2 regions of the Sphingomonas pollutisoli genome follow, and region 2 is predicted to be linked to the other one. Evidence: predicted binding sites of a transcription regulator. Region 2 holds the regulator's gene; the other holds the start of a gene.
What was found. The regulator LexA, encoded in region 2, represses DNA repair genes until DNA is damaged. The targets are predictions, from matches to a motif close to GTTCCNCNCTTGTTCT.

Region 1 (9,315 bases), on a different contig from region 2:
CATCGTCCAGCCGAGCGTACCATGGCCGGTGTTGAGGAACAGGTTGGGTAGGGCGGTCTTGCCGATCACGGGCGTGCTGTCCGGGGTCATCGGCCGCAGGCCGGACCAGAAGGTCGCGGCCTGCAAGTCGCCGGCGTTCGGAAACAGCCCGCCGACCGAATGTTCGAGCGTGGCGCGACGTGCTTCGGGCAAGTGGTTGTTGAAGCCGGAAATCTCCGCCATGCCGCCGACGCGGATACGATCGTCAAGCCGGGTGATCGCGACCTTGTAGCTCTCGTCGAGCAAGGTCGAGACCGGTGCCCGGTCCGGATCGGTGATCGGCACGGTGATCGAATAGCCCTTCACCGGGAATACCGGCACCTTCAGCCCAAGCGGGCGGATCAGCGCGGGCGAGTGGCTGCCGAGTGCGACCAGATAGGCATCCGCCGTAAGGCGCCCGGCATCGGTGACGAGGCCGGAGATGCGGCCGCTTTCGCTTTCCAGCCGGGCGATCGTGCGACCATATTGGAACATCACGCCGTGCGCCGCCGCGAGATCGGCGAGGCGGTTGGTGAACTTGAAGCAATCCCCGGTCTCGTCGTGCGGCAGGCGCAAGCCGCCGACGATCGGCACATCGCTGTTCGCGAGGCCGGGTTCGGCAGCGAGGCAGCCGGTGCGGTCGAGCAGTTCGAACGGCACTCCGCCTTCGCTCAGAACCGCGATGTCCTTGGCGGTGCCGTCGAGCTGCTTGGCCTCGCGGAACAGTTGCAGCGTGCCAAGCATCCGTTCGTCATAGGTGATGCCGGTTTCCGCGCGCAGCGCGCCCAGGCAGTCGCGGCTATATTCTGCGACGCGCACCATGCGCGCCTTGTTGATCGCATAGCGCTCGGCTGTGCAATTTCGCAGCATGGCGGCCAGCCAGCGGAGCATCGCCATGTCGAGTTGCGGGCGCAGGATCAGCGGGGCGTGGCGCATCATCAGCCACTTCACCGCCTTGCGCGGAATGCCGGGCGCCGCCCAGGGCGAGGCATAGCCGGGTGAAATCTCTCCGGCATTGGCGAAGCTCGTCTCGAGCGCCGGCCCGGCTTGACGATCGACAACGATCACCTCATGCCCGGCGCGCGCGAGATACCAGGCCGAGGTGACGCCGATCACGCCGCTGCCGAGGACGATCACCTTCATTCCGCACAGACTCCGATACGATCAGCCATCGCGCAACAGTCGATCGACCCGCCCGACAAGGTCGTTCACCGCAAACGGTTTGGTCAATACCTCCATCCCGTGCCCGATATGGCCGTGATTGAGAACCGCGTTTTCGGCATAGCCGGTGATGAACAGGATGCGCAGACCGGGCACCATCTCGCGCGCGCGCTCCGCTACCTCGCGGCCGTTCATGCCGCCGGGCAGGCCGACGTCGGTGATGAGCAGATCGACATGGCCGGCGCCGCGCAGGATCTCTATTCCTTCCGCGCCGGTCGCCGCCTCGGCGCAGGCATAGCCGAGTTCCTCGAGCGCATCGACGACGAGCATCCGCACGCTCGGTTCGTCATCGACGATGAGGACGGTCTTCTCGGCGGCGGCGCGCAGCGCTCGCGACGTGGTCGGCTCGGGATCGGATTGTTCTTCGTCGCCAAGGTTGCGGGGCAGGTAGAGGCAGACCATCGTGCCCTGACCGACCTCGGAATAGATGCGGACATGGCCGTGGCTTTGCCGCGCGAAGCCGTACACCATCGACAGGCCGAGTCCGGTGCCCTCGCCGAGCGGCTTGGTGGTGAAGAAAGGATCGAACACCCGATCGAGAATGTCCTTCTCGATGCCGCAGCCGGTATCGCTGACGCAGACGGTGACATATTGGCCTGGCTCGAGTCCGTGCGCCTTGGCAGTGCGCTGGTCGATCCAGCGGTTGGCGGTTTCGATCGTGATCCGGCCCCCCTCGGGCATCGCGTCCCGGGCGTTGATGCAGAGATTGAGAATGGCGTTCTCGAGCTGGTTGGCATCGACCAGCGCCGGCCAAAGCCCGGCGGCGGCGACCGTCTCGACCTCGATCGCGGGGCCGACAGTGCGCTGGATCAGTTCCACCAACTCGCGCATCAGCCGATTGACGACGATCGAACGCGGGCTGAGCGTCTGCCGCCGCGAAAAAGCGAGCAACCGGTGCGTCAAAGCCGAAGCCCGGCGGGTCGCGCCCTGGCCGGCGATGAGATATTTCTCGACATCGCCCGCGCGGCCTTGCGCAAGACGCGTTCCGATCATCTCGAACGACCCCGAGATGCCGGCGAGCAGATTGTTGAAATCATGTGCCAGCCCGCCGGTGAGCTGACCGACCGCCTCCATCTTCTGCGCCTGGCGTAGCGCCTCCTCGGTGGCGCGGAACCGGTCCTGCTCGCGCAGGCGTTCGGTCACATCATAGGCGAACTGAAACGCGCCGATCCGCTCGCCCTCGGCATTGCGCAACGCGTTGAAGCGTAGTTCGTAGGAGCGTGCCTCGCCGTCCACGCCCTCAATCTGCGCGACGGTCACGAACTCCTCTCCGGCGAGCGCGGGCGCCCAGGAGGCACGCATCATCGCCTGATGCTCGGGTCGATCGGCGAGCAGCCCGAAGAGATTGTCGCCGACATGGGGCAGCACGCCGAACAGACGCTCGAACTCGCGCGCGGCGGCGCTGTTCATGGCGAGCCAATTGCCCTCGAGATCGACGATCGTGACGAAGGCGTGTGTCGCCTCGACCACGTCGGCGAGCAGGCGGCGCTCGGCGAGCGCCTCGGCCACGCGCGCTTCGAGCGTTTCGTTGAGGCGGATCAGTGCCAGTTCGGCATCCCGCCGCGCGGTGATATCCTGGAACAGCACCGCGACCTGCTTACGACTGGCGGGTTCGATGCGGAAGGCGGAGAGCGAGAGATAGCGTCCGGTCGCCTCCAATTCGCGCTCGAAGCGGATCGGCACGCCGGTGCGCAGCACCTCGCCGTAGCGCCTCGCCCAATCATCGGCCTCGTCGCCGACCATCTCGCGCAGCCGCTGGCCGACCACGTTCGGGATGCCGGCGTTGAGCGCATATGCCGCATTGGCTTCTACGTGGACATAATCGCTCAACGGGCCATGCGGGCCGTCGACGAACTCGATCACGCAAAAGCCTTCGTCCATCGTGTCGAACAATGTGCGATAACGGTCGGCCTGTTCGGTACGCTCGCGAATCGCGCGGCGCATCTCGAACTGGCTCATCACCTGATTGGCGAGAACCTTCAGCGCGCGCTGCTGCAACTCGCTGAGTTCACGCGGCTGGGTGTCGAGCACGCACAATGTCCCGATCGGGAGCCCGTCGGGCGTCTTGAGGAGCGCGCCCGCGTAGAAGCGCAAGCCCGGCACCGCCGTCACCAGCGGATTGCAGTTGAAGCGCGGATCCGCGGTCGCGTCGGGCACGAGCAGGAAATCCTGTTCGAGAATGGCATGCCGGCAGAACGAGGTTTCGAGCGGGGTTTCGCGCACGCCGAGACCGACCTCGGCCTTGAAGAACTGCCGGCCCGCGCCGATCAGATTGACCGCGCCGATCGGCGTGCCACACAGATCGGCGGCGAGCCGCGCCATCTCGTCGAACGCCGGCTCACGCGGCGTATCGAGGATCTGATAGCCATCCAACGCCTCCAACCGACGCCGTTCCCGGTCGCCCCCTTCCGTCTCGTTCATTCCGTTGCAAATCCGCTGTGCCCGCCCTCCGGGCCGGGCGTGTTCAAGACCGTATCGGAGAAAGCAACGCTCCTGGAAGCGGTATGATCCGGCGGAATCTTGATCTAGGTATGCGCGGCGGCCTTCAAGTCCGCAACGAAGCGCGCATATTCCTCGGCCTTGGCGGCGGGATCCGGCAGGCGAAGCAGGTAGCTCGGGTGAACGGTGATCCACGCCTCGCCACCGCCGGGCAGTTCGAGCGCACGGCCGCGCTCACGGCTGATCGTCACCGCCTTGCCCAACAACGAGCGCGCCGCCGTCGCGCCGAGCGCGACCGTCCGGCGCGGCCGCACCAGCGCGCGTTCCTGCTCGATCCACCAGCGGCAGGCGGTGATCTCGCCGGCGTCAGGCTTGGCGTGGATGCGCCGCTTGCCGCGCTGTTCGAACTTGAAATGCTTGACCGCGTTGGTGACATAGACGGTGGCGCGGTCGATCCCGGCCTCCGCGAGCGCGCGATCGAAAAGCTGGCCGGCCGGGCCGACGAACGGACGGCCGGCGAGATCCTCCTGATCGCCGGGCTGCTCGCCGACGAACATCATCGCCGCATCGACCGGACCTTCGCCGAACACGGTCTGCGTGGCGTGCGCATGGAGTGGGCAGCGGGTGCAACTCATCGCCTCCTCGCGCAGCGCTGCCCACGCCGCTTCGATATTGCCACCCGGTTTCGTGCGCGCCGTCTCGACCATGCCCGCCTCCCGCGCCTGCGCGCCTGCGATCAACTGCGGCACCAACGCGGTTTCCGGCATGTTTTTCCAATATTTGCGCGGCATCTCCTTGAGCATCGCGCCGACCTTCAGGCGCGCCGGGTTGAAGATCGCGGCATAATAGCTTTGCCACATCGCCTCGACCGAATCGCCGTCGGGCGCATCCGCCTTGGTTGCGCCGGGGCCTTCGGCGAGCGTTTCGCCGTCCCAGTGGATCGAGATTTCCGGGGTCAGGATCGACCAGCGCATCGCCGCGAACCGGTCGATGAAAAAGCCGGCATTGGCGCGCACGATATGAAAGTCAGGCTCGAACCAGGCGACGAAGCGAGCGCCGTCGGGTTCGGCGACCTCACGGAAGCGGACGAACGCGCGCATCTTGTGGATGTCGCGGCGGACCTCGCGCGCGAGACCCTCGACGCGGCGCACCAGCGGATCGGCGGCGTCCTCCAGCAACCCCGGCCGCGCCAGCAACCGCACCAGCAGGGTGTGCAGCAACGCGAAGCGCTCGCGGTCGGTATGGAGGATGGCCGTGCGGGCGAGATCGACGAAAGCGCGCGGCACGGTGAAACCGGCCGTTGGCGCGGCGGCGGGGGCGGGCGTGCCGAACAGTTCGCCGGGCTCCGAGCCGACACGCCACACGATCCGTTCGGGCGGGATATCGGCGTGGACCGCGGCGCGAACGCCGTCGCGCCAGCCGTCAAAATCGTCTTCGGCGTCGAGCGCGATGACGCGCATCGCGTCGGACGCGAGCCCCGTCACCCGAACAATTCCATCTGCTTCGCCGCCGGCTTGGGCAGCGGCAGATCGGCCTTGTCGGAAAGCGCGACCGGGCGCCAGTCGCTCGCGACCAGGAACGGGCGCACCTTGGCGAGCGAGACCGTCAGCCGCCCGATATCGGCCAGCGTAAGCCGTCGGCCGCGTCGCGCCGCGACGATCTTATCGACCGCGCGTGTGCCGAGGCCGGGCACGCGCAGCAGCATTTCGCGCGGCGCCGTGTTGACATCGACCGGGAAGGAACCGCGAAATTTGAGCGCCCAGGCGAGCTTGGGGTCGATGTCGAGCCGCATCATGCCGTTTTCGTCCGCGGCATCGGCGACTTCCGCCGGCTTGAATGCGTAGAAGCGCATCAGCCAGTCCGACTGATACAGTCGGTGCTCGCGCATTAGCGGCGGGCGCTGGAGCGGCAGTACCGCGCTCGCATCGGGGATCGGCGAAAAGGCCGAGTAATAGACGCGCTTGAGGCCGAATGAATCGTACAATCCCGCCGCGCGAGAGACGATATCGCGGTCGGTCGCGGCGTCGGCGCCGACGATCATCTGCGTCGATTGCCCGGCGGGGGCGAAGCGCGGCGCGGATTTGTAACGCTTCTTCGCGTCGGCGGTGTCGAGGATCGCATCCGACATGCCCGCCATCGCGCCTTCGATCCGGTCCTGCGATTTTTCGGGGGCGAGCCGCTTCAGGCCGCTCGCGGTCGGCAATTCGACGTTTATCGAAATGCGATCGGCGTACATGCCGGCTTGGTGGATCAGTTCCGGATCGGCATCCGGTATTGTTTTCAAGTGGATGTAGCCCCGAAATTCATGAACCTCGCGCAAGTGGCGTGCGACTTCGACAATCTGCTCCATTGTGTAGTTTGGCGAGCCGATGATGCCGGAGGAGAGGAACAGCCCCTCGATATAGTTGCGGCGATAGAAGGAGAGGGTGAGCCGCACGACCTCCTCGATGGTGAAGCGGGCGCGGCGGACGTTGCTGCTCTTGCGGTTTATACAATAATGGCAATCGAAGATGCAGCTATTGGTGAGCAGGATCTTGAGCAGGCTGATGCAGCGTCCGTCAGGCGCATAGGCATGGCAGATGCCCATGCCGCTGTCGGTCGAACCGAGCCCTTTGCCGTCGCGCGAGGTGCGCTTGACCGAACCGGACGAGGCGCAACTCGCGTCGTATTTCGCGGCATCGGCGAGGATCTCGAGTTTCGCGCGGGTATCGAGCTGAGCCATCCGTTCGGTATATGTTCTAATGGGTTAGATGTCGAGCGACTACCGTCGTCGCCCCGGCGAAGGCCCGGGCCGCTGTGTTTGCGGCGGATGTTTCGTCAGATTACGTGGCGGCCCCGGCCTTCGCCGGGGCGACGGGGTCATCGCAGGCAGGCGTCCAGCCCGCCGCTGCGCACCACGCCGACCCGGCGCGAGAGCGCGTTACCGTGGCGCCGGACGAAGCCATGCGGGTCGATCGCCGCGCGCTTCTTGGGCTGGGGGAGGACCGCCGCGATGCGGCCGGCTTCGGCGGGGGTGAGTGAGGAGGCGTCGTGATGGAAATAGCGCATCGCGCCGGCGTTGACGCCGTAGGTGCCGATCCCGGTCTCAGCGACGTTGAGATAGACTTCCATGATGCGGCGCTTGCCCCACAGATTTTCGATGAGGACGGTGAAATATGCCTCCAGCGCCTTGCGGACATAGCCGCCGCCCTGAATGAGGAAGACGTTCTTGGCGGTCTGCTGGCTGATCGTCGAACCGCCGCGGATGCGACCGCCCTTCGCGTTGCGCATATAGGCCTGCTCGATCGCGGCGACGTCGAAACCGTGATGCGAGCAGAAGCGCGAATCCTCACCCGCGATCACGGCGCGGGGCATGTCCGGGTCTATGCGCGACAACGGCATCCATGACTTGGTGATGCCGTGGCCGCTCAGCCCGTCCGCCAGCATCGTGAGCGTCACCGGCGGCGGCACGAAGCGGTACACGACCACCATTGCCACCGAGAGGAGCAGGAAGCCAAGCAGGAGCTTGAAGATCCAGCCGATCAGCCGGAGGATCATCGTGCGCCGCCGTGATCGACGCGTGTCATAATCCGTGATCCGGCGCGGTCGGGCGTGGGCGGTTTCGCATGCCGCATCATCGCGCCGCCGGCGCCGAACCGCAACCGCTCAGGCGGCGACGAGCATGCGCTTGTCGCCGGCGAGCCGCATCATCGCCTTTTGCAGCTTCTCGAACGCGCGCACCTCGATCTGGCGGACGCGCTCGCGCGAGACGCCATAGACCTGGCTCAGCTCCTCGAGCGTCTTGGGCTCGTCGGTGAGGCGACGCTCGGTTAGGATGTGCTGCTCGCGCTCGTTGAGGTCGGTCATCGCGCTTTCGAGCATCGCGTGACGGACATCTGCCTCCTGCGCGTCGGCGACGACAGTGTCCTGGAGGGGCGCGTCGTCCTGAAGCCAATCCTGCCACTGGCCGTCGCCATCCTCACGCATCGGCACGTTGAGCGAGGTGTCGCCGCCCATCGACATGCGGCGGTTCATGCTCGTGACCTCGGCCTCGGTCACGCCGAGATCGTGCGCGATCTTGGCGAGGTGCTCGGGGCTGAGATCGCCATCCTCGAACGCGTCGAGCTTGGACTTCATCCGGCGCAGGTTGAAGAACAGCTTCTTCTGCGCGGCGGTGGTGCCCATCTTGACGAGGCTCCACGAGCGCAGGATGAATTCCTGAATCGACGCGCGGATCCACCACATCGCATAGGTCGCCAACCGGAAGCCACGGTCCGCCTCGAACTTCTTCACGCCCTGCATCAGCCCGATATTGCCCTCCGAGATGAGCTCGGACACGGGCAGGCCGTAGCCGCGATAGCCCATCGCGATCTTGGCGACGAGTCGCAGGTGCGAGGTGACGAGCTGCGCCGCAGCATCGGTATCGCCATGCTCCTCGAATCGCTTGGCGAGCATATATTCCTGCTCGGGCGAGAGGATCGGAAACTTCTTGATCTCAGACAGATAACGGTTGAGGCTTGCCTCACCGCCAAGAGCGGGGATCGTCGCCGGTACGTTGCTGCCGGTGGCCATGATCAATCTCCCTTAGTGACGGACATCCCAATAGCGAGGCGATGTCCGCGCTTGAACCTATACGTTAAGACTATCGAACAGTTCCTGCATGTCCGAAGGCATTTCGCTATCAAATGCCAAAGCGTTGCTTTCCAGCGGGTGAATGAACCCCAGACGGGCCGCATGCAACGCTTGCCGGCGGAAATTCAACGTTTCCAGAACAGGCCGGTGAGCTGGTTTTGTTCTACCATAGACCGGGTCGCCGAGCAAGGGGTGGCCGATCGACGCCATGTGGACGCGGACCTGATGCGTGCGCCCCGTTTCCAGCCGGCATTCGACCAACGCGGCGTCACGCAGCCGGGCGAGCGTGCTGAAATGCGTGACCGCGCGCTTGCCGCCCGCGACGATCGCGACCTTCTTGCGATTCTGCGGGCTGCGCGCGAGCGGAGCATCGACGCTGCCCTGCGCCGGCGACGGCCTGCCCGACACGATCGCCTTATACCGCCGGTCGATGCTGTGCGCCGCGAACTGCTTCGCCAAACCTTCATGCGCGCGGTCGGTCTTGGCGGCGACCATCAGGCCCGACGTGTCCTTGTCGATACGGTGGACGATCCCGGGCCGCGCGACCCCCCCGATGCCAGAGAGCCGCCCCGCGCAATGGTGAAGCAGCGCGTTGACCAGCGTTCCATCCAGATTGCCCGCCGCCGGATGGACGACCAGACCCGCCTGTTTGTCGATCACGATGAGGTGATCGTCCTCGAACACGATGTTGAGGGGAATGTCCTGCGGCGTGTTGTGCGCCGGCGTGGGGGCGGGGACGACGACGCGGTAGAGGCCGCCCGGCACCGCCTTGCTGGCGGGATCGCGGCGCAGCACGCCCTGCGCGTCAGTGACGGCGCCGGTCGAGATAAGCGCCTTGAGCCGTTCCCGCGATATCGTCGGCAGCGCGTCGGCGAGCGCGCGGTCGAGCCGCAGCCCTTCCGTGGCGGCGACGCATGTTTCGATGGTGGAAACCCCCCGGTCCATAGAATAGGAATCTGGGGGATATGTTGGAGATTTCAAGCACCGCGCTGCATCGCATCATCGCAGCCGCGCATGCAGACGGCG
Region 2 (9,315 bases):
CCGTGAGCGGGCTGCATATCACCGCCGTGGTCGGCGCGGTCATGCTGATCGTCGGACGGCTGCTCGCGTTGGTGCCGTGGATCGCGCTACGCTGGCGCGTGCCGTTGATCGCGGCGGGGGCGGGCGCGGTCGCGGCGATCGGCTATACGCTGCTCACCGGCGCCGAAGTCCCGACCGTGCGGTCGTGCGTCGCGGCGCTGCTGGTGCTGGTCGCGCTGGCAATGGGGCGCGAGGCGATCACGCTGCGGCTGGTCGCGGCGGGCGCATTCGTGGTGCTGTCGCTCTATCCCGAGGCGCTCGCGGGGCCGAGCTTCCAGCTTTCGTTCGCGGCGGTGGCGGCGATCGTATCGCTGCACGAGCATCCGGCGATCAAGCGCTGGTTCGGGCCGCACGAGGAGGGGCGCGGGCGGGCGATGCTGCGCGGGCTTGGCTCGTTGCTGCTGACGGGCGTCGTGGTGGAGCTGGCGCTGATCCCGATCTCGGTGTTCCATTTCCACCGCGCGGGCGTGTATGGATCGGTCGCCAATATCGTCGCGATTCCGCTGACGACCTTCGTGACGATGCCCTTCGAGGCGCTGGCGTTGCTGTTCGACTGCGTCGGCGCCGGCTGGCCGTTCTGGTGGGTCGCGGCGCGGTCGCTCGATCTGCTGCTGTGGATCGCGCATTCGGTGGCGGGGTTGCCGGGGGCGGTCGCGTCGATACCGGCGATGCCTGCGGGCGCCTATGCTCTGATGGTCGCCGGCGGGCTGTGGATCGCCTTGTGGCGGACGCGGTGGCGGCGGCTGGGCGCGGTGCCGCTGGTGATCGGCGCTGCATGGGCGGTGCTGACGCCGGCGCCCGATCTGCTTGTCACCGGGGACGGGCGGCACGCGGCGATCCGGACGGCGGGCGGCAACCTCGCGGTGCTGCGGGATCGGACCGGCGATTATACCGCATCGACCTTCGCCGAGAATGGCGGGGTCGATGCGGTGCCGCTGCTGATGTCCGAGCAGCCTGACGCGCGGTGCAGCCGCGATCTGTGCCTCGTTCGCCGCGGGGCTTGGCGAATCCTCGCCACGCGCAGCGCTTACTTAGTTCCGTCCGAGCAGCTCGTCCCGCTCTGCGCCGGCGTCGATATCGTCATCTCCGAGCGGCGATTGCCGCGCGCTTGCTCGCCGCGCTGGCTGAAGCTCGACGCCGCCACGCTGGCCGAGACGGGTGGAGTGGCGATCACCTTTTCGACCCGAAACATCGCTATCGTGAGCCACAGCGAGGACCGTCACCCGTGGCGGGTCAGTCGTAGCGGCGGAGCAGGCCGGCGAGCTTTCCCTGGATACGGACCTGCGCGGGGGCGTAGCGCTGGGGATCGTAGGCGCGGTTGGCGGGATCGAGACGGACCATCGCGCCCTCGCGGCGGAAATATTTGAGCGTCGCCTCGGCGTCTTCGATCAACGCGACGACGATCTCGCCGTCGCGGGCGGTCTCGGTGCGGCGGATCAGCGCGTAATCGCCATCGAGGATGCCGGCATCGACCATCGAATCGCCTGCGACTTCAAGCGCATAATGCTCGCCACCGCCCAGCAGCGCGGCGGGCACCGCGAGCATCGACTGGCCCTCGAACGCCTCGATCGGCACGCCGGCGGCGATGCGGCCGTGGAGCGGGATCTCGATCACGTCGTTGGCGGGCTCGGGCAGCGGGCGGAGGTTGGCGGGCGGCGCGACAGCCGCCTTCTTCGCGGCGGCGACCCGCTCGGGCATGCGCAGCACTTCGAGCGCGCGCGCGCGGTTGGGCAGACGGCGGATGAACTGGCGCTCCTCGAGTGCGCTGATGAGCCGATGCACGCCCGACTTCGACTTGAGATCGAGCGCCTCCTTCATCTCCTCGAACGAGGGCGACACGCCGGTTTCCTCCAGGCGATCGTTGATGAAGCAGATCAGCTCGTGCTGCTTGCGAGTGAGCATCGCGTTCCTCCGTCCGAACAGATGCGGAACCAATATGGAACGGTAGGATGCAAGTCAAGCGGTGTCCATCAGCCGATCGGCAGGATTTCGACCGAGTCGCCGGCGCTTGCCGGAGGCGCGTTCGGCGCGCGGATCACCAGGCAATCGGCGCGGGCGAGCGTGCGCAGCATCGAACTGTCCTGGATCGCGGCGACGTACACGCGGCCCCCGCGCGTCTCGGCGCGCAGGTAATCGGCGCGGTGATCGTTGGCGGGCAGGTCTTCGCCGAGGATCGCGGTCGCGCGGCGCGGCTGCGGATCGGCGGCGCCGCTCATGTGCGCGATCAGCGGGCGCAGGAACAGCGTCGCGGTGACGAACGCCGACACCGGGTTGCCGGGCAGGCCGAGCACGACCGCGCCGTTCAGCCGCCCGGCCAGCATCGGCTTGCCGGGGCGCAGCGCGATCCGCCAGAAATCGAGGTTGCCGCCCGCTGCCTCCAGCGCGGGTCGCACCAGATCATGATCGCCGACCGACGCGCCGCCGGTGGTGACGAGGATATCGGCCTCGACGGCAGCGAAGGCGGCGGTGATCGTGTCGAGCCGATCGGGCAGGATGCCGAGATCGATCACCTCGACCGGCAGATCGGCGAGCATCGCGGCGAGCATCGCGCCGTTCGATTCGGGCAGCGCGCCGGGCGGGAGCGGCGCGCCGGGCGCGACCAGTTCGTCGCCGGTCGCGACGGTGGCGACGCGCACGCGGCGGCGGACCGGGAGCGCGCCGTGCCCACCGGTCGCCGCGACCGCGATCCGCGCCGGGGTGATCCGCGCGCCGGCCGGCACGAGCACGTCGCCCGCGTGGAAATCGAGCCCCGCGCGGCGCACGTTGCGGCCGGCATAAGCGGGGCCGGCGCCGGTGACGCTGAGGATCGCGCCGTCGCGCGCGGCCTCCTCCTGCACCAGCACGCTGTCCGCGCCGGCGGGCATCGTCGCGCCGGTGAAGATGCGGACCGCCTCGCGCGCGCCGACGCTGCCCGCGAAGGGCGTGCCGGCCGCGCTCTCGCCGATGACGGTGAAGGGGCCGGGCAGATCGGCGAAGCGCAACGCATAGCCGTCCATCGCCGAGAGATCGGCATAGGGCTGGGTGCGGAGTGCCGCGACATCCGACGCGGCCCAGCGGCCGGCGGCGGCGCGGATCGGGACGGTTTCGGGCGCGACGGGTGTTGCGAGCGCGAGGAGGCGGGTGAGGGCGGAGTCTACGGAGACTAGGGGTGGCATGTTGAGGTCCGGGCCAGTTATATATTATTCGCTAGGAGAGGGCATGCGCAATTTCATGCGTCATTCGTGTCCGAACAATTTGTCCATAGTTTTTCAACTGGCCGCTGATCGGTTTACCTAACGGGCCGAATATTTCGATTGCCCGCCTAGCGTATGTCCAGAAAGTCCAAGTATCGTAGCTGGCTTTCGGGTCAAAATCTTCGACTCTTCCATAGCGCTGCATAAATTTCGCAGCGTTAAACTTGCTTTCTATATATGATTGATCTTTTTCTGGATATCGCCGTACCAATGCACGCGCCTCTGCGCGGATCGAGCGAGTGACCTTTCGGTAAAGTCTCGACATCGTGCTATCCCGCAAATAAGCTGCTTTGCCATCGTAACGGAAGCCGAGGTACTCTAGCCCATTTGTACCTTGTTCGCCGTGTATCTTTTTGAAGTCTTGTCCGCCAGGAACCGAAAAGTATCTCAATACAGATGTTTTGCTTTCTTTAATAAGAAGCTTTGACCCATGTTTCTTGATTTCATTCATAGCAAAGTCCCGAGCTGCAATTGCTTCAATTTCTTCGCCGGGAACAATAATGATTATATCGTCAGAATAGCGAAAGAATGTGCCGCCAACGGCATCTACGTACGCCTTCAATGCGCTATCGAAGTCGATAAGATAAATATTTGCTAACATATCGGAGATCGGTGATCCCTGAGGAATGCCGAAATCATTTTCGTTCGTTTCGATCAAACTAGCGAACGTGCCACCCTTTCCACATATTTTCTCGCGAAATTCGCTGTTTGAACATAGCTGCCGGGGCATGTCCTTAAACCCCGTGGTGTAAACGGGAATTTTACCAGCGCCTTTCGCTTCCCATGTAAGATAGCCGAGGCGTTCGTACGCCGCGTCTCGGTCGACGATCGAATATCGAGTGATCGCGCGAAACACTGCTCGGTGGTCACGGGGAAGTTCGGCCGTGCCAAGCAGGCTACACCACTTCTGTCGTAGCAATTCGTGATCGATGCTCTCAAAGAATGCGCTGATATCAAGCGTAACGACCGCCGCGTGGCCAAAATTCCGGATGACGTTGAAAGCATCTAAAGCGAAGTCGATGTTGGACTTCCCTTTGCCTGTAGGCGTTACCAGCTTGCGATAAGCAATCACGCTATGTTCGAGATCGCGCGCCCTTAGTGATGCTTCATACGGATCGCGAAGAATATGCCGATAGTACGAGTAGATATAAGCGTCACGTCTGCTTGCGAAACGGAGCTGTCGAATCTTTTTCTTAGGTTTTCCTCCGACCTTATCGCGGAAGGGTTGCCACTTTTCCTCGAAGCGCATGAACGGGTAGAAGCTGTTGCGAGAAACAGCATCTGGATTTCGTACCAGTTCTTCAATATCTTTGTGGCGTATTGGCTTATCGAAATGTGGATAGTGTTTTAAAGACGGGGACCAGTCTACCACGCGCCCTCCACGAGAGGGGGGAAGAACATCCGCATCCCATACGGAATTTTCCTTTCGGAAGCGTTCCTCCCCCAGCACCACTATCAATCGAGCGCCATTAACACTCTGCTGGGACCGTTTTCGAACGATTTCGAGTATACTGAAACAGTATGGATCATCGAGACTTACGTCTTTGCCGATCCTTCCACATTCATTCTAACCAGCGAGGCAACTATGTACCAAACCAGCGCGAATTTAGCGGTTGACAGTATAAACAAACTACTCCTGTTCGCGTGAGCGTAAGGATACCGTATATCTAGCACGCGGCGACGATTCGTAAACTGTCGTGTAGAAGTTTTGGCACGCTGTTGCCATAAAGCCACAGTACGCTGCTACGGGCGCTTCGGATGCAATTGCCTCACGTTTATAAAGGTGTCGGTCGATCGGGATACCGCCCGGCATTAAACCTTCGCAGCCCGCCACTCGCCCGACTTCCCCCCGCGCTTTTCCAGCAGCCGCACGCCGGTGATGACCATCGCTTTGTCGATCGCCTTGGCCATGTCGTAGATCGTCAGCAGCGCGACGCTGGCGGCGGTGAGCGCTTCCATTTCGACGCCGGTCTTGCCCTCGGTCGCGGCGGTGGCGGTGACGGTGACGCCCTCGGCGTCGGGCGCGAGATCTACGCGCACACGCGTGAGCGGCAGCGGGTGGCAGAGCGGGATGAGGTCGCTGGTGCGCTTGGCGGCCATGATGCCGGCGATGCGCGCGACGGCGAGGACATCGCCTTTCAGCGCGGTGCCGTGGCGGATCGCGTCGGCGGCGTGCGCAGACATGGTGATGCGGCCGGTGGCGATCGCCTGCCGCGCGGTGACGGGCTTGCCGCCGACATCGACCATGTGCGCGGCGCCGGTTTGGTCGAGGTGGGTGAGGGCGGTCATGTGCGCTCCCCTTTCGGAAAGGTCGCGGGTGGGTTGGCCTGAGGGGATCGCAGCGTTTCCGCGCGGGCCGACCCACCCCTCGGTCCCCTCCCTTCCAGGGAGGGGAAGGGAAGTGCGGACGCCGCGCTCATCCCACCAGCGTGCGGGTGGCCGCCTCTAGATCGTCCTGGCGCATCAGCGCTTCGCCGATCAGGAAGCAGTGGATGCCGTGGTCTGCCATCGCATCGAGATCGGCGCGGGTGGTGAGGCCGCTTTCGGCGACGAAGGTGCAGTCCTTGGGCGCTTTCGACACGAGTTCGTAGGTGCGCGCGAAATCGACGGTGAAATCGCGCAAGTTTCGGTTGTTGACGCCGATCAGCCGCGACTTGAGCTTCATCGCGCGCTCCATCTCCTTGGCGTCGTGGACTTCGACCAGCACGTCCATACCGCATTCGGTCGCGCTCGCCTCGATCTCGGCGAGCAGCGCGTCGTCGAGCGCCGCCATGATGAGCAGGATGCAATCGGCGCCGAGCCCGCGCGACTCGGGCGCCTGCCACGGATCGATCATGAAATCCTTGCGCAACACCGGCAGCGTGCAGGCGTCGCGTGCGATGGTGAGATACTCGTCGGCGCCCTGGAACCATTCCTCGTCGGTCAGCACCGAGAGGCAGGCGGCGCCGCCGGCCTGATAGGCGATGGCGTGCGCGCGCGGATCGAAATCGGCGCGGATCAGGCCCTTGGAGGGGCTGGCCTTCTTGATCTCGGCGATCAGCGCGTGGCCGGTCTTCGCCTTGGCGTCGAGCGCGGCGCGGAAGCCGCGCGGCTTGGTACGGAGCGCGATGCGCTCGTCGATCTCGGCGAGCGAGGTGGTCGCCTTACGCGCGGCGACATCGGCGCGCTTGGTTTCGAGGATACGGTCGAGCACGTCGGTCATCGGTAGGCGATCCATCTGTCGAGCAGCGCGGCGGCGCTGCCATCGTCGAGCGCGGCGGCGGCGGTGTCCGCGCCTTCGCTCAGGGTGTCGGCGGTGCCGGCGACGATCAGCGCGGCGGCGGCGTTGAGGAGGACGGCGTCACGGTACGGGCCGGTTTCGCCGTCGAGCAGGGCACGGAGGGCACGCGCGTTGTGCGCGGGGTCGCCGCCGCGGATCGCGCTGAGCGGGTGGCGGAGCAGGCCGGCATCCTCCGGCGTGATGCGGTCGGCGATGTTGGGAATGCCGAGCGCGACGACGACGCTGGGGCCGGCGCAGGAGAGTTCGTCGAGCGACTCCTCGCCCGCGACGACGAGCGCCGCCTCGGTGCCGAGCTCGGCGAGCGCGGCGGCGTAGGTGGCGGCGTAATCGGGGCGGGCGATGCCGATGAGCTGGCGCGTCACGCGCGCGGGGCTGGCGAGCGGGCCCATCAGGTTGAAGATCGTGCGGCGGCCGATCGCGCGGCGGATCGGGGTGATGCGCTTCATCGCCGGATGGTGGCTGGCGGCGAACAGAAAGGCGATGCCGATGTCGGCGAGGCTACCCTCGGCATCGCGTGCGGCGCGGTCGAGATCGAGCCCGAGCATCTCGAGCGTGTCGGCGGCGCCCGCCTTGGACGAGGCGGCGCGGTTGCCGTGCTTGGCGACCGGCACGCCGCACGCCGCGACGACGATCGACACCGCGGTCGAGACGTTGAGCGTGTGGTGGCCGTCGCCGCCGGTGCCGCAGACGTCGATCGCGCCGGCGGGCGCTTCGATCGCGATCATGCGCTCGCGCAAGGCGCGCGCGGCGGCGGCGATCTCGATGCTGGTCTCGCCGCGGATCGCGAGGCCGGTGAGGAAGTCGGCGATCTCGGCATCGGGCGCGGTGCCGTCGAGGATCGCGGCGAACGCCTCGCCCGCGCTCTCGCGCGAGAGCGGCGAGATGGGGTCGGGGAGCAGGGCGATCGTGGTCAAATCCCCCTCCCGCTTGCGGGAGGGGTTAGGGGAGGGGGTGTCCGCACGAGCGGCGGTTGTGAGGAGGGCAGGTCCTCCCCCAGCCCCTCCCGCACACGGGAGGGGAGTTTGGTGGCGATCCCCGCTAGCCGCACGAAATTGGCGAGGAGGGCGTGGCCGTGTTCGGTGGCGATGCTCTCGGGGTGGAACTGGACGCCGTGGATGGGGAGCGTCGCGTGGCGCACGCCCATCACCGAGCCATCGTCGGCATGCGCGTTGGCGATCAGCCCCTCGGGCAGATCCTCGACGATCAGCGAATGGTAGCGGGTCGCGGTGAAGGGCGAGGGGAGGCCCTCGAACAGCCCGGTGCCGTCGTGGACGACGGGCGAGGTCTTGCCGTGCATCAGCCCGCCGCGCACGACGCGGCCGCCGAAATGCTGGCCGATCGCCTGATGGCCGAGGCACACGCCCAGCAGCGGCTTGCCCGCCTCGGCACAGGCGGCGACGAGATCGAGGCTGATGCCCGCTTCGTTCGGGGTCTTGGGGCCGGGCGAGATCAGGAAGCCTTGCGCGTTGCTCGCGACCGCGTCGCGCGCGGAAAGGGCGTCGTTGCGGACCACCTTCACCTCCGCGCCCAGCTCCATCAGATAATGGACGAGGTTCCAGGTGAAGCTGTCATAATTGTCGATGACGAGGATCATGCCCCTCGCCATAGCCTTTGTGGCCGACAGCGCAACCACGCCCCGATTCCGCCGCCTTTTCGGACGATCCGCGCTGTAATAGGGGGGAGCGATTCGGGTGGGCCGAGCGTTCGGTTCACCCCAAGGAGATCAAGACGATGGTTCGCGCCCTGTTTCTCGCCGCCGCGCTCAGCCTGCCGATGACGGCGATCGCGCAGACCACGCCCGCGCAGACGCCGCCCCCGCCAGCCGCGCGGTCGGGCGACACGATCACCGCGGCGGACGTGGCGGGCAAGGATTTCGCCGAGCAGGACCACGCCGGGGTCGCCGAGCAGGCCGAATCGGGGCAGCCGGTGAAGCGCATCCGCAACATCGCGATCACCGGGACCGCGCCGTGCCCCAAGGCGAGTTCGCCCGACGAGGTGGTGGTCTGTTCGCGGATCGACGAACCCTATCGCATCCCCAAGCCGCTGCGCGACCGCAAGCCGATCCCGGCGCAGAACCAGAGCTGGGTCAATCGCACCGCGTCGATGGACCAGGTCGGCCGCGAAGCCGCCGGGCTGCCCGATTCGTGCTCGCCAGTCGGCTCGGGCGGGCAGACCGGCTGTAGCGCGCAGCGGCTGCAACAATGGACCGCCGAGCGGGTGGCGAAGCGCAACGGCCAGTCGATCGACCCGACTGCGCCCTGAGCGCGCCGGCCGCCCGGTCAATCGTCCATCAACGCCCGCTCTCGCGTGACATCGTATTTGCGGATGTCGCCCGAGATGCGATCCCGCCACCGGTGCAGGAACCGCACCGTGTCCGCCGCTTGCAGGTGCGCGGTCAGCGCCGCCTGATCGCGCCAGCGCTCGGCGATCAGCAGCCGCCCGGTGGACGGATCTGCCACGGCGGCGTCGTACGCGAGATTGCCGTCGCGCCGTCGCGCGGCGGTGGCGAGCGCGCGCAGATCGCGGCTGAACGCCGCGAGCGCCGATGGCGCGACGGAGATGTGCCCGGTGACGATCAGCATGATGCCGTGCCTTTCCTGGACCCGATGACGATCAGGCGACGGTGAGGACGATCTTGCCCTGAATGGCACCGCTTTCGGCACGGCGGTGCGCGCGCGACGCTTCGGCGAGCGGGAACGTGCTGTCGATGACGATCCGAAGCGTGCCGTCGTCGAGCAGGCGGGCGGCTTCCGCCAATTGGGC

Region 1: PX554_RS14425 (putative DNA modification/repair radical SAM protein) is a predicted target of LexA. The motif match lies at 6,403-6,418, and genes of this name have one in related genera.

What each region holds. Positions count from the first base shown of each region.
Region 1 covers NZ_JARFNJ010000006.1:100,674-109,988, forward strand. The annotation lists gene PX554_RS14410 (D-amino acid dehydrogenase) at 1-1,161, opposite strand, end outside; gene PX554_RS14415 (ATP-binding protein) at 1,183-3,660, opposite strand; gene PX554_RS14420 (UdgX family uracil-DNA binding protein) at 3,765-5,138, opposite strand; gene PX554_RS14425 (putative DNA modification/repair radical SAM protein) at 5,159-6,400, opposite strand; gene mtgA (monofunctional biosynthetic peptidoglycan transglycosylase) at 6,538-7,215, opposite strand; gene rpoH (RNA polymerase sigma factor RpoH) at 7,324-8,229, opposite strand; gene PX554_RS14440 (RluA family pseudouridine synthase) at 8,287-9,234, opposite strand; gene PX554_RS14445 (M67 family metallopeptidase) at 9,255-9,315, shown strand, end outside.
Region 2 covers NZ_JARFNJ010000002.1:94,529-103,843, reverse strand. The annotation lists partial or broken gene PX554_RS03915 (ComEC/Rec2 family competence protein) at 1-1,268, shown strand, start outside; gene lexA (transcriptional repressor LexA) at 1,273-1,941, opposite strand; gene PX554_RS03905 (molybdopterin molybdotransferase MoeA) at 2,010-3,194, opposite strand; gene PX554_RS03900 (reverse transcriptase domain-containing protein) at 3,226-4,725, opposite strand; gene moaC (cyclic pyranopterin monophosphate synthase MoaC) at 5,085-5,561, opposite strand; gene trpC (indole-3-glycerol phosphate synthase TrpC) at 5,689-6,474, opposite strand; gene trpD (anthranilate phosphoribosyltransferase) at 6,471-7,466, opposite strand; partial or broken gene PX554_RS03880 (anthranilate synthase component II) at 7,574-8,146, opposite strand; gene PX554_RS03875 (hypothetical protein) at 8,284-8,814, shown strand; gene PX554_RS03870 (putative quinol monooxygenase) at 8,832-9,134, opposite strand; gene PX554_RS03865 (NADP-dependent oxidoreductase) at 9,166-9,315, opposite strand, start outside.